2 regions of the Allobosea sp. 05T433 genome follow, and region 1 is predicted to be linked to the other one. Evidence: riboswitches for the same ligand, from Rfam matches in the RefSeq annotation. Region 1 holds a riboswitch; the other holds the start of a gene.
What was found. Region 1 has a riboswitch for thiamine pyrophosphate ahead of thiC (phosphomethylpyrimidine synthase ThiC). Riboswitches for the same ligand answer to the same signal wherever they lie in the genome.
Positions count from the first base shown of each region.

Region 2: another riboswitch for thiamine pyrophosphate. It lies ahead of thiB (thiamine ABC transporter substrate binding subunit); the one in region 1 lies ahead of thiC (phosphomethylpyrimidine synthase ThiC).

Region 1 is NZ_JBFTKS010000009.1:89,505-95,274, reverse strand. Features, by position in the region: gene thiC (phosphomethylpyrimidine synthase ThiC) at 1-1,800, opposite strand, end outside; TPP riboswitch at 1,879-1,983, opposite strand; gene AC1DGP_RS14675 (hypothetical protein) at 2,066-2,266, opposite strand; gene AC1DGP_RS14670 (OmpA family protein) at 2,375-3,634, opposite strand; gene AC1DGP_RS14665 (polysaccharide deacetylase family protein) at 4,721-5,620, opposite strand; gene AC1DGP_RS14660 (dipeptide ABC transporter ATP-binding protein) at 5,633-5,770, opposite strand, start outside.
Region 2 is NZ_JBFTKS010000003.1:241,618-247,387, forward strand. Features, by position in the region: gene leuB (3-isopropylmalate dehydrogenase) at 1-1,091, opposite strand, end outside; gene AC1DGP_RS05385 (ABC transporter substrate-binding protein) at 1,374-2,963, opposite strand; TPP riboswitch at 3,120-3,231, shown strand; gene thiB (thiamine ABC transporter substrate binding subunit) at 3,298-4,317, shown strand; gene AC1DGP_RS05395 (ABC transporter permease family protein) at 4,322-5,770, shown strand, end outside.

The DNA of each region.
Region 1 (5,770 bases):
CATGCCCTCGAGCGCCGCGCGTTCGTTCTCGCCCATCGCCAGCACTTCGGCGCGCAGATCCTGCGTGATCTTCATCGAGCAGAATTTCGGCCCGCACATCGAACAGAAATGCGCGACCTTGTGGGCATCCTTCGGCAGGGTCTCGTCATGGAAGGAACGTGCCGTATCGGGGTCGAGCGCCAGGTTGAACTGGTCCTCCCAGCGGAAGTCGAAGCGGGCGCGCGAGACCGCGTCGTCGCGGATCTTGGCCGCTGGATGGCCCTTGGCGAGATCGGCGGCATGGGCCGCGATCCGATAGGTGATGACGCCGGTCTTGACGTCGTCGCGGTTGGGAAGGCCGAGATGCTCCTTGGGCGTGACATAGCAGAGCATGGCGCAGCCGAACCAGCCGATCATCGCCGCGCCGATGCCCGAGGTGATGTGGTCGTAACCCGGCGCGATGTCGGTGGTCAGCGGTCCCAGCGTGTAGAACGGCGCCTCGCCGCATTCGCGCAGCTGCTTGTCCATGTTCTCCTTGATCTTGTGCATCGGCACGTGGCCCGGGCCCTCGATCATCACCTGGCAGCCCTTGTCCCAGGCGACCTTGGTGAGCTCGCCCAGCGTCTCCAGCTCGGCAAACTGGGCGCGGTCATTGGCGTCGGCGATCGAGCCCGGACGCAGGCCGTCGCCGAGCGAGAAGGAGACGTCATATTTGCGCATGATCTCGCAAATCTCGTCGAAGCGCTCGTAGAGGAAGCTCTCCTTGTGGTGCGCGAGGCACCAGCGCGCCATGATCGAGCCGCCGCGCGAGACGATGCCCGTGACGCGGCTCGCAGTGAGCGGGACATAGGGCAGGCGCACGCCGGCATGGATGGTGAAATAGTCGACGCCCTGCTCGGCCTGCTCGATCAGCGTGTCCTTGAAGACCTCCCAGTCGAGCTTGATCGGGTCGCCGCCGACCTTCTCAAGCGCCTGGTAGATCGGCACCGTGCCGATCGGAACCGGCGAGTTGCGCAGGATCCAGGAGCGGATGTTGTGGATGTTGCGGCCGGTCGACAGGTCCATCACCGTGTCGGCGCCCCAGCGGATCGCCCAGACCAGCTTCTCGACCTCCTCGGCAGCGCCGGACGTCACGGCCGAATTGCCGATATTGGCGTTGATCTTGACCAGGAAATTGCGGCCGATCGCCATCGGCTCCAGTTCGGGGTGGTTGATATTGGCCGGGATGATGGCGCGGCCGCGGGCGATTTCCTCGCGCACGAATTCAGGGGTGACGAATTCCGGAACCGAGGCGCCAAAGCTCTCGCCATCGGCATGGCGCTCGCGTGCGCCTTCGAGCATCGCGGCGCGGCCGAGATTCTCGCGATGCGCGACATAGATCATCTCGGGCGTGATGATGCCGGCCTTGGCGAACTCGTACTGGGTCGCCATCTGGCCGGGCTTCGCCTCGAGGATCGGGCGTGGGGCCGGGCAGGCGGGAACGAGCTGTTCAGGCGAGATATGGCCGTTATCGGCGGCAGTGACGGCGCGGCCGGGCACGGTCGTGAAGCCGGAGGCATCGAGCCAGGCGCGGCGCGGCTGCGGCAGGCCGGCATTCAGGTCGATCGTGACATCGCTCTCGGTGAACGGACCGGACGGGTCGTAGATCCGGACCGGCGGCTCGGAATCGGTGGTGAGCTGAACTTCGCGGAAGGGCACCCGCATCTCGGGATGGTCCGGCGGCGCGACATAGATCTTGCGCGAGCCGATGATCGGTCCGGTCGTCACGCTTTGAGGGGCAGCCTTGACGGTATTCTTCTGGGGCTTGGTGTGGGCGTTCATGGGATCTCCTCCTTGGTCCAAGGTTCAGGAGATCCGGGTTTAGAAGCGGTCCAGTCGCTGTCTGCGGGTACACGTGTGGCGCACGCCGCGTTCCAGTCCCTCCGCCGGTATGACCCGGATCAGGTTCGACGGGTTCGGCTTTGGACGCCATCTCAGCTCTTGCGAGCACCCCTCGGAACGAAGCGGAGGTTAGGGCCGGCGGCTCTTGAACGCAACCGGCAAGGGGCGGGATGCGGCCCTGCCATGCGGCGCCGGAATGCCGGGCTCAGGCGAGAATGTCGACRTTCTGGCCCTGGCCAGCGGCAAGAGTAGCCTTCTGGGACTCGGCACTCTGCTGCAGCATATCCACGAGCGCTTGGTCGGACGTCGCCTGCTGCTTCACCATCGCTGTCTGCAAGGTCTGGCGGGTCGAGGCTGCCTGGCTTGCGGCAAAGCCCTGCGCGATCGCGACGGTTGTCTCACTCATCTCAACTCTCCTTACGACAGGTCTTAAGCCGGAGAGCTTGCTGATTCCTGAATCCCCTGATCCGGGGAGACCGGCGCGACGGTCGCCCGCCGCGCCGGTTCTATTGGTTCACTGCGGCTGATTCTGCCCGGCCAGCAGCGGGGTGATGCGTCGGAGCGTGACGCGGCGGTTCTCGCGGGCGGCCTCCTGCGTCTGCACCTTGAGATACTGCTCGCCATAGCCCTGCGTCGTCAGGTTCTCCGGCGGCACCTGGAAATCGCGCGTCAGGATCTCGGCGACCGATTGGGCCCGGCGATCCGAGAGCGAGAGGTTGTCGACATCCGAGCCGACGGCGTCGGTATGGCCCTCGACCAGGAAAACCTCATTCGGCGCGCGCTGCAGTGCCTGGCTGATCGAGGCGGCAATCACCGAGAGCCGCTGCGCCTGGTTGGGGGTGACCTCCCAGGACCCGGTCTCGAAGGTTACCGTGTCGATATCGACGCTGCGCATGCGGGCGCGCAGGTCCGGCGAGTAGCGGACCTCGTCGAGCGTGTAGCGGCGCGGGATCGCGGCGATCGGCGGGGCGGTGATCGTCTCATAGATCAGGCGCTGGTCGGCCTGCTCGGCGTCGACGATATAGCGCTCGCGCGGGATCGGCAGCGGCGGCGGCGGCAGCACGACGACCTCGTCCGAGAAGCGCATATCCGGCCGATCGCGGCGGGTGTTGTCGATCATCACGATCTCATCGCCATCGCGCATGCGCCGGGTCCGGCGGATCAGGCGGCCATCCTCGTCGGTCACGGTGATGATGCGGCTGCCGTCCGGCCGTTCGAACACGGTGACGTTCTCGTCTCCGCGCCGTTCGGTCCGTCCCTGCCAGCCGAGGTCGCGGAAGCGCTCGGTCTCGTCGCGGCGGATGATGGCACGGTCGTCGTCGCGGATGATCGTGCGACCGGGCTCGCGAATGATCGTGACGTCGCCCTCGCGGCGCTCCTCGCGGCGCCCGCGGACATCGTCGAGGCGGGTCGCGCCCTGCGTCGCCATGATGCCGCCGAGCACGCCGACGCCAAGGCCGATCGCAGCCGCGCCACCGAGGCCGATGCCACCGCGACGGCCCTGCCGGTCAGGCGGGGGCAGTTGCCCGGGTCCAGCGGCTGGAGGCTGGCCGGCCGGAGGCGGAGCGAGCGTCTGGCCCGGCTGCGGCGGTGCAACGGGCGGCGGGACTGCGCCGGGCGCGCGACCGCCGGGGGGCGGGGCGAGCGGGGCTGCTGCCGGCGGCTGAGCGGGTAGCGGCGCCGGAACCTGACCGGGTGTTGCAGAAGGCGGTTGGCCGGCTGGCGGCGCGCCGGGCGCACGACCACCCGGAGGCGGCACCAGCGGCTGGGTCACGGGCGGCTGAGCTTGCGGGGCAGTTCCTGGCACCGGCGCTGGTGTCGGGCGAGCCGCCGGGGGTTGGGTAGGAGCCGTCGCTGGCGCCGCCTCCGGTTGGCCGGCTGGCGGCGCGCCGGGCGCACGACCACCCGGAGGCGGCGCCAGTGGCTGGGTGGCGGGCGGCTGGGCTTGCGGAGCCGTTCCTGGCACCGGTGCTGGCGTCGGGCGAGCCGCCGGAGGCTGGCCCGGAGCTGCCGCTGGCGCCTGGCCGGCCGGGGGCGTGCCGGGCGCACGGCCGGCAGGAGGTGGCGCCAGCGGGGCGGTAGCGGGCGGCTGGGTTTGCGGAGCCGCTCCGGGAGCGCGTCCCCCTGCTGGGGGCGTCAACGGTGCGGTTGCCGGCGGCTGCGCCTGTGGGGCGGGAATCGGACGGGCTGCCGGCGGCTGCACGGGGGCCGGGACGGGCGGCTGGGCGCGCGGCGGCACGGCCTGAGGCTGGCTGGGCTGGGCTGGAGGAGCCGGGCGCGGCACCGCCGGGATTGGCTGAGGCGCGGAGGAGGGCGGGGGCGCGGGTTGCGGCCGTATGGCTGGTGGGCGTCCGGGTTCGCCGGCGCCCGGCGGCACGGGGCGCGGCATCTGCGGCTCGCGGCGCGGTTCAGGCGGCGGCGCGGCGCGTGGGCGTGGCTGCGCGGGTGGCGCTGCGCTTGGCGCCGGAGGCGCGACCGGCCGCTGGATCGCAGGCGGCGCCCCGGGTGCTCCGGGAGCGGGCCGCGGGCGTTCGGCCCCAGGCGGGCGCGCCTCGCCGGGCGCGGCTGGGGCTCCCGGGGGGCGAGGCCGGCGCGGCTGTCCGGGCTCTTCGTCCGACGGCGCAGGAGCCTGCGCTAATCTCATCGGTGCCTGCGCCGGTTCGACCGCGAAGCCGCCATGCGACAGGGTCAGGCCGGGAAGGACAGTACCGATCAGAAGCCAGTTTTTCGTGCGCGTCATGAGTTCCGTTTCCGTTTCAGTGGCTCGGGCTATCAGCGCGCGTGCGCACTGAACCCGCCATGAACCGAAAACGGCCGAAATCGGGCAGGGTTCCTCCCCGCCCGACCCGAGCTGTGCGGGCTAAAGCCCGGCCTCGGCCTTTGCATAGCGCGCGATCTCGGCGTGGCTGGCAAACCAGCAATCGCCCTTCGCCTTGGCATGCCGGATCAGCTCCTCGAGGATCCAGATGCGCGAGCGGTAGGTGATGACATGGGGATGCATGGTCAGCAGGAAGAGCCCGCCTTCCTCATGGGCGCGGTCGAATTCGCGGCGGAAGATGTCGAATACGGCTTCCGGCGCCGTGTAGGGCCGCAGCGCCTGGAAGCGGTTCATGTTGAAATAGACCGCATCGTCGCGGATCCATTCGACCGGAAGCTCGACCATGCCCGTCGGCTCGCCCTTCTCGATGATCTCGTAGGGGTCGTCATCGGCAAAGAGCGAGGAATCGTAGAGCAGGCCGAGTTCGCGCTCGATGCTCAGGGTCACTTCCGAAAAATCCCAGGACGGCGTGCGCATGCCGACCGGCCTGACGCCGGTGATCTTCTCCAGCGTATCGGCTGAGCGCAGATGCAGTTCGCGTTCGGCCGCGGGCGGCACGGCGGTGTTGACCTCATGGATCCAGCCATGCAGGCCGATCTCGTGGCCTTCCGCTATGACGCGGCGTTGCTCGTCGGGATAGAGCAGGGCGGTCACCGCCGGCACGAAGAAGGTCGCCTGGATCTGTTCCTTCGCCATCAGGCTGAGGATGCGCGGCATGCCGACGCGGTTGCCATACTGGCCCCAGGAGAGGCGGCCGACCGATTTGCCGCCATCGCGCAATTCGTTCGTCTCATGATCGACGTCGAAGGAGAGGGCGACGGCGCAGCGCGCGCCGTTCTTCCATTTCGTGGGCTTCAGGTTGCGGCCTGCGCGCACGCGCTCGACCTTGTCGCGCCAGACCTCCTCGGGCCATTGCCAGGGTTCGAGAGCAGGTTCGGTCATGGCGGGTGTCCTTCAGGCTGGCGGGGCGGTCGGCAGGACCGGCACGGCGGCCAGGAGCCTGCGTGTGTAGTCGTGGCGCGGATTGTCGTAGATCTGGCCCGCTGGCCCCTCCTCGACGATCTTGCCGCGATACATGATCGCGACCCGGTC
Region 2 (5,770 bases), on a different contig from region 1:
GCCTTGACGATCGCATCGCCCATCTCGGCGGTCGAGACGGCATTGGCGCCCGGCGCGGCGATGTCCTTGGTGCGGGTGCCGGCGCCAAGCACATCGGCGATCGCGCCTTCGAGCCGGTCGGCCGCCTCGATGGCGCCGAAGGAGTAGCGCAGCGCCATCGCAAAGGAGCCGATCATCGCGATCGGATTCGCCAGGCCCTTGCCGGCAATGTCGGGAGCCGAGCCGTGGACGGGCTCGTAAAGCGCCTTGCGCTTGCCGGTGGCCGGATCTTCAGCACCAAGCGAAGCGGAGGGCAGCATGCCGAGCGAGCCGGTCAGCATCGCCGCGACGTCGGAGAGAATATCGCCGAACAGGTTGTCGCAGACGATGACGTCGTACTGCTTCGGCCAGCGCACGAGCTGCATGGCGCAATTGTCGGCGAGCACATGCTCGAGTTCGACATCCCGGTAGTCCTTGGCGTGCAGGGCCGTGACCGTCTGCTTCCAGAGCACGCCGGTCTTCATGACGTTGTGCTTCTCGGCCGAGGAGACCTTGTTGCGGCGGGTGCGTGCCAGCTCGAAGGCGACGCGCGCGATGCGTTCGATTTCGGGCGTGGTGTAGAGCTGGGTATCGACGCCGCGCTTGGAACCGTCCTCCAGCGTGACGATCTCCTTGGGCTCGCCGAAATAGACGCCGCCGGTGAGCTCACGCACGATCAGGATGTCGAGCCCCTCGACCACCTCGGGCTTGAGCGAGGAGGCGGAAGCCAGCGCCGGATAGCAGATCGCAGGCCGCAGATTCGCAAACAGGCCAAGATCCTTGCGCAAGCGCAGCAGGCCGGCTTCGGGGCGATGCTGATAGGGCACATCCGCCCATTTCGGGCCGCCCACAGCGCCGAACAGCACCGCATCGGCATCCTGGGCGAGCTTCATGTCGCCTTCCGAGATCGCCGCCTTGTGCGCGTCATAGGCAGCGCCGCCGACAAGTCCGCGCTCGATGGCGAAGGAGGCGAGGCCCTGCCTCTCGAACCAGCCGACGATCTTCTCGACCTGGCCGGTCACTTCGGGACCGATGCCGTCGCCCGGCAGGAGGAGGAGCTTGTGGGTCGCCATGGTCGCCTCACGCGTTTGTCGGATGTTGCTGGGGCCAGAGCGGCCTTGCCGGGCTGATTAGGCGGGGAACGGGAGTGACGCAAGCGCAGCCGCGGGGCAGCGCGCCTGCGCGGCAAGCAGAAGCTGTACGATCGGCACCAGCATCGAACCGCTTCACTCCGGCCGGAGTGAAGCGGAGAGCTGGAAGCCGTCGCAGAGCGCGACGATGGTTTCCGGATCGGAGCCGCTAGCGCAGTGCCTCTGGCATCAGCCAGTATCCCGACGGCAACGGGTGCTCCGTCCTCAGGCCTTCTTCTCCATGTTCCAGAAGAACTGGACGGGCGAGAGCACCATGCCGGTCAGGCTCTTGCGATAGGCCATTGGCTGCTGCACCAGCCCCGCCGGCGCATAGGGCACCGTCTCGAAGGCGCGCTTCTCGATCGAGGCGGCCAGCTCCTTCTGCTTGGCCACTTCAGGCGTTGCAATCCACTGATCGCGCAGACCTTCCAGCGTGGCATCCTCCGGCCAGCCGAACCAGGCGGCAGGGCCATTGCTGCGCAACAGCGGATGCAGCGCGGGATTGAGCACGTCGGCGCCCGACCAGAGCGTGTGGAACACCGACCAGCCGCCCTGGTCCGGCAATCCGCGGTTGGAACGCCTGCCGATGAAGCTGGCCCAATCGGTCGCGACCAGATCGACAGTCATGCCGAGCTTCTTCAGCAGTTCCTGTGTCACCAGGCACTGGTTATAGGCGATCGGCTGGTCGGCGGGTGCCAGTAGCAACACCTTCTCGTTCTTGTAGCCGGCCTCCTGCAGCATGGCCTTGGCCCGCTCCAGATTGTTGCCGAGTGCAGCCTGTCCGCCCGCTCCGGTCGACATCGGCGAGCCCGGCGTGAAGAAGGTCTTGCACTCCTTGTAGTAGTCCTTGCTGCCGACGACCGCCTCCATGTAGTCGGTCTGATCGATTGCCATCATCACCGCCCGGCGGATGCCGGGATTGTTGAAGGGCGGCTGCAGATGGTTGAAACGCATCAGCAAGATCAGTCCCAGCGGCACGTTCTCGATCGCGATCTCGGGATTGCTCTTGAGCAGGGGCAGGAGATCGACCGGCGGCTGTTCGTACCAGTCGACCTCGCCCTGCATCAGCGCGCCGACTGCGGCTGAAACCTCGGTCAGCGGCAACCATTCGATACGGTCGATCTTGGCGACCTTGCCGCCAGCGGCCCAGGACGGAGCCTCCTCTCGTGGCCTGTACTTGGCGAAGCGCTCATAGATCGCGTTCTGGCCCGGCACCCATTGCTTGTCCATGAAGCGCCAGGGTCCGGAACCGATCGCCTCCGTGATGTTCTTGGTTGGCTCCATCATGGCCACGCGCTCGGGCATCATGAAGGGCACGTTCGAGGAGAGCTTGCCGAGCGCGTCCGGCAGCATCGGGAAGGGCTTCTTCAGGCGGATGGCGAAGGTGCGCTGATCGACGACATCGTAACCCTCGACGAATGTCGCGAAAGTCTGCCCGAAGGCATCGCGCGCCGACCAACGCTTGATCGAGGCAATGCAGTCCTGCGCCCTGACCGGCTGCTCGTCGTGGAACATCAGTCCGTCGCGCAGATGGAAGGTCCAGCGCAGCCCGTCCGGCGCAGTCTCCCAGCTCTCGACCATTTGCGGCTGGATGCGGAACTGCGCGTCCGTCGCAAAGAGGGTATCATATATCAGATAGCCGTGATTGCGGATAACATAGCTCGTAGCGACGATCGGATCGAGGGAGGGCAACGGCGTTGACGGAATGAAGCGCAGCGTATTGGCGCGCGACTGCGCGCGCGACGGAAATCCAACGAGGCTGGAAGCGGTTAAAGCGGAACTTCCGGCCAGAATCTGACGGCGATTGAGTCGCATTCGGCATCCCCTTGCTCTTGAGCTTTCGCGCCTGGCGCGCCTGCCTTCTGTTAAGCAAGAGATATACCAGCATGACCATGCGGCCAGACGCAATGGCCCTTGCGATGGCCAGGCGGCATCAACTGGACTCGCCCCGGCCCGCTCGCTATTCCCTTGACCGTCTCAACGGGGTGCCCGGCGATTTCGGGCTGAGAGGGAAGCGCAGGGCTTTCAACCCGTCGAACCTGATCCGGATCGTGCCGGCGGAGGGATTGAGCACTGGCGTCTCGCAACCGGAGACCGCCTTCCCTCTCGACCGTCATGGCCTGCCGTCGAATGCATGCGGGGTGACGCCATGACCTTTCTGAACAACCGGTTGACCCGGATCGCCGCCGCGCTCTCGGCGCTCCTGCTCGCGACGCCGTCCATGGCCCAGGAGAAACCGGCACTGACGGTCTACACTTATTCCTCCTTCACCGGGAAATACGGTCCCGGCGCGAAAGTGAAGGCGGCCTTCGAGGCGCAATGCAGTTGCACGCTGAACTGGGTCGCAAGCGATGATGCCGGCTCCCTCGTCGCGCGCCTGAAGCTGGAGGGTGAGGCGACCAAGGCCGATGCCGTGCTCGGCCTCGACATGAACCTTGCTGCAGAAGCCAAGGCGACGGGACTGTTCCAGCCCCATGGCCAGGACCGTGCCGCGCTCACTTTGCCCATCGCCTGGACTGACGATACCTTCCTGCCCTTCGATTGGGGGCATCTCGCCTTCGTCTATGATTCAACCAAACTTGCCGCGCCGCCCACCAGCCTGAAGCAGCTTGTCGACGATCCGAATGGGCCAAAGCTCGTGCTGCAGGACCCGCGCACCAGCGCGCCCGGGCTTGGCTTCCTGCTCTGGATGCGATCCGTCTATGGCGACGGCGCTGACGCCGCCTGGACCAGGCTCAAGCCGCGCATCGTCACCTTCACCAAGGGCTGGTCCGAGGCCTACGGACTCTTCCTCAAGGGCGAGGCCGACATGGTGCTCTCCTACGCGACATCGCCGGCCTATCACATCGGCGCCGAGAAGAAGACGCAGTACAAGGCCGCCCCCTTCAGCGAAGGCCACTATCTGCATGTCGAACTCGCCGGCATGACGCGCACGACGCGGCAGCCGGAACTCGCCAAACGCTTCCTCGCCTTCACGCTTTCGGACGCCTTCCAATCGCTGATCCCGGAAGGCAACTGGATGATGCCGGCGAAACAGGCGACAGGTGGACTGCCGGCTTCATTCGCCGATGTCGTCAAGCCGGAACGAACCTTGCTGTTCACGCCGGACGAGGTGCGCACGCAGCGCCGAACCTTCATCGACGCCTGGCTCGCCGCAGCGAGCCGCTGAGGCCTTGCTCCGCCCGGCCACGCTCACTGCGCTTGCCATCCTTGCGCTCGCCGGCGCCTCGCTCGCCGGGCTGGCGCGAGCCGGCGGCGACGTCGCGGCCCTGTCGTCGCTCGGCCCCTATCTCGCTCGCCTCGTCGCAGGAGCGACCGTCCAGGCGGGCCTGTCGATGCTGCTCTCGCTTCTGCTGGGCACGGCACTGGCGCTTGCCTTGCTGCGCCGCCGCTTCCCAAGCCGCAACCTCCTGCTCGCCGTGCTGACCGCCGCCGCCGTCGCACCGACGATCGTGATCGTCTTCGGCGTCATCGCGATCTATGGCCGTTCCGGGTTGCTCGGCGACCTGGCGCGTGCCGTCGGTGCTGAACCGCCGGCGATCTACGGGCTCCAGGGTATCCTGATCGCGCATGTGCTGATGAATACGCCGCTGGTGACGCGCACGCTGCTTCAGGCCTTCGGCCGCGAACCGGGCGAGCGGAGGCGCCTGGCGTCGGCACTCGGCTTCTCCGCCGCCGATTGTTTCCGGCATCTCGACTGGCCCGTGATCCGGCGCGAAGCCCCGGCGCTAGCCACCTTCGTCTTTCTGCTCTGCTTCACGAGCTTTGCCGTCGTGCTCTCGCTCGGTGGCGGGCCTGCCAATGCGACGCTGGAAGTCGCGATCTACGAAGCGGTCCGTTTCGAGGCCGATTTCGCCCGCGCGGCCGCTCTCGCCAGCCTCCAGCTTGTGCTCTGCCTCGGACTTGCGACTGCGCTCGCCGCACTCGCGCCGGCGGCCCGCGACGAGGCAAGTGCCGAGCGCCATGCGGTGCGCCCCGATATCCTCGCCCCTTCCCTGCGGCGGCTGGACTGCCTTGTTCTCATTCTGGCGACGGCATGGATCGCACCGCCTCTCCTCAGCATCGCAAGCGGCCTCACAGCCGTACCGATGCTCGCGACCGCCGAATTCGCATCGGCTGCCGCGACGAGCGCGGCGATCGCGCTTGGCGCTGGCCTCCTCGCCTGCCTGTTTGCCGTACTGCTCGCCAGCGCCGCGCGCGGACGCCGGCCGCGCCCGGGACTTCCCGACCTTGCCGCCTTCACCATGCTTGGCCTGCCGCCCTTCGCCTTCGTGGCAGGGCTGTACGTCCTGACCCGCAACCTCGCCGATCCCGCAATGCTCGGTCTGCTGCTTGTGCCGCTCGTCAACGCCCTGATGGCGCTGCCCTATGCCTATCGGCTGCTGGCACCGCCACTCGCGACCAGCGCCGAGCGCCATGGAAGACTGGCAGAGAGCCTCGGCATTGCCGGCTGGACCCGGCTGCGTCTCGTCGAATGGCCAGCCCTGCGCGCACCGCTGGCGGCCGCATTCGCCTTTGCCACGGCGCTCTCGCTCGGCGATTTCGGCGTCATTGCTCTGTTCGGTGGCGGCGAGCTCACCACCTTGCCCTACCTGCTGGCGAACCGCCTCGGCGCCTATCGC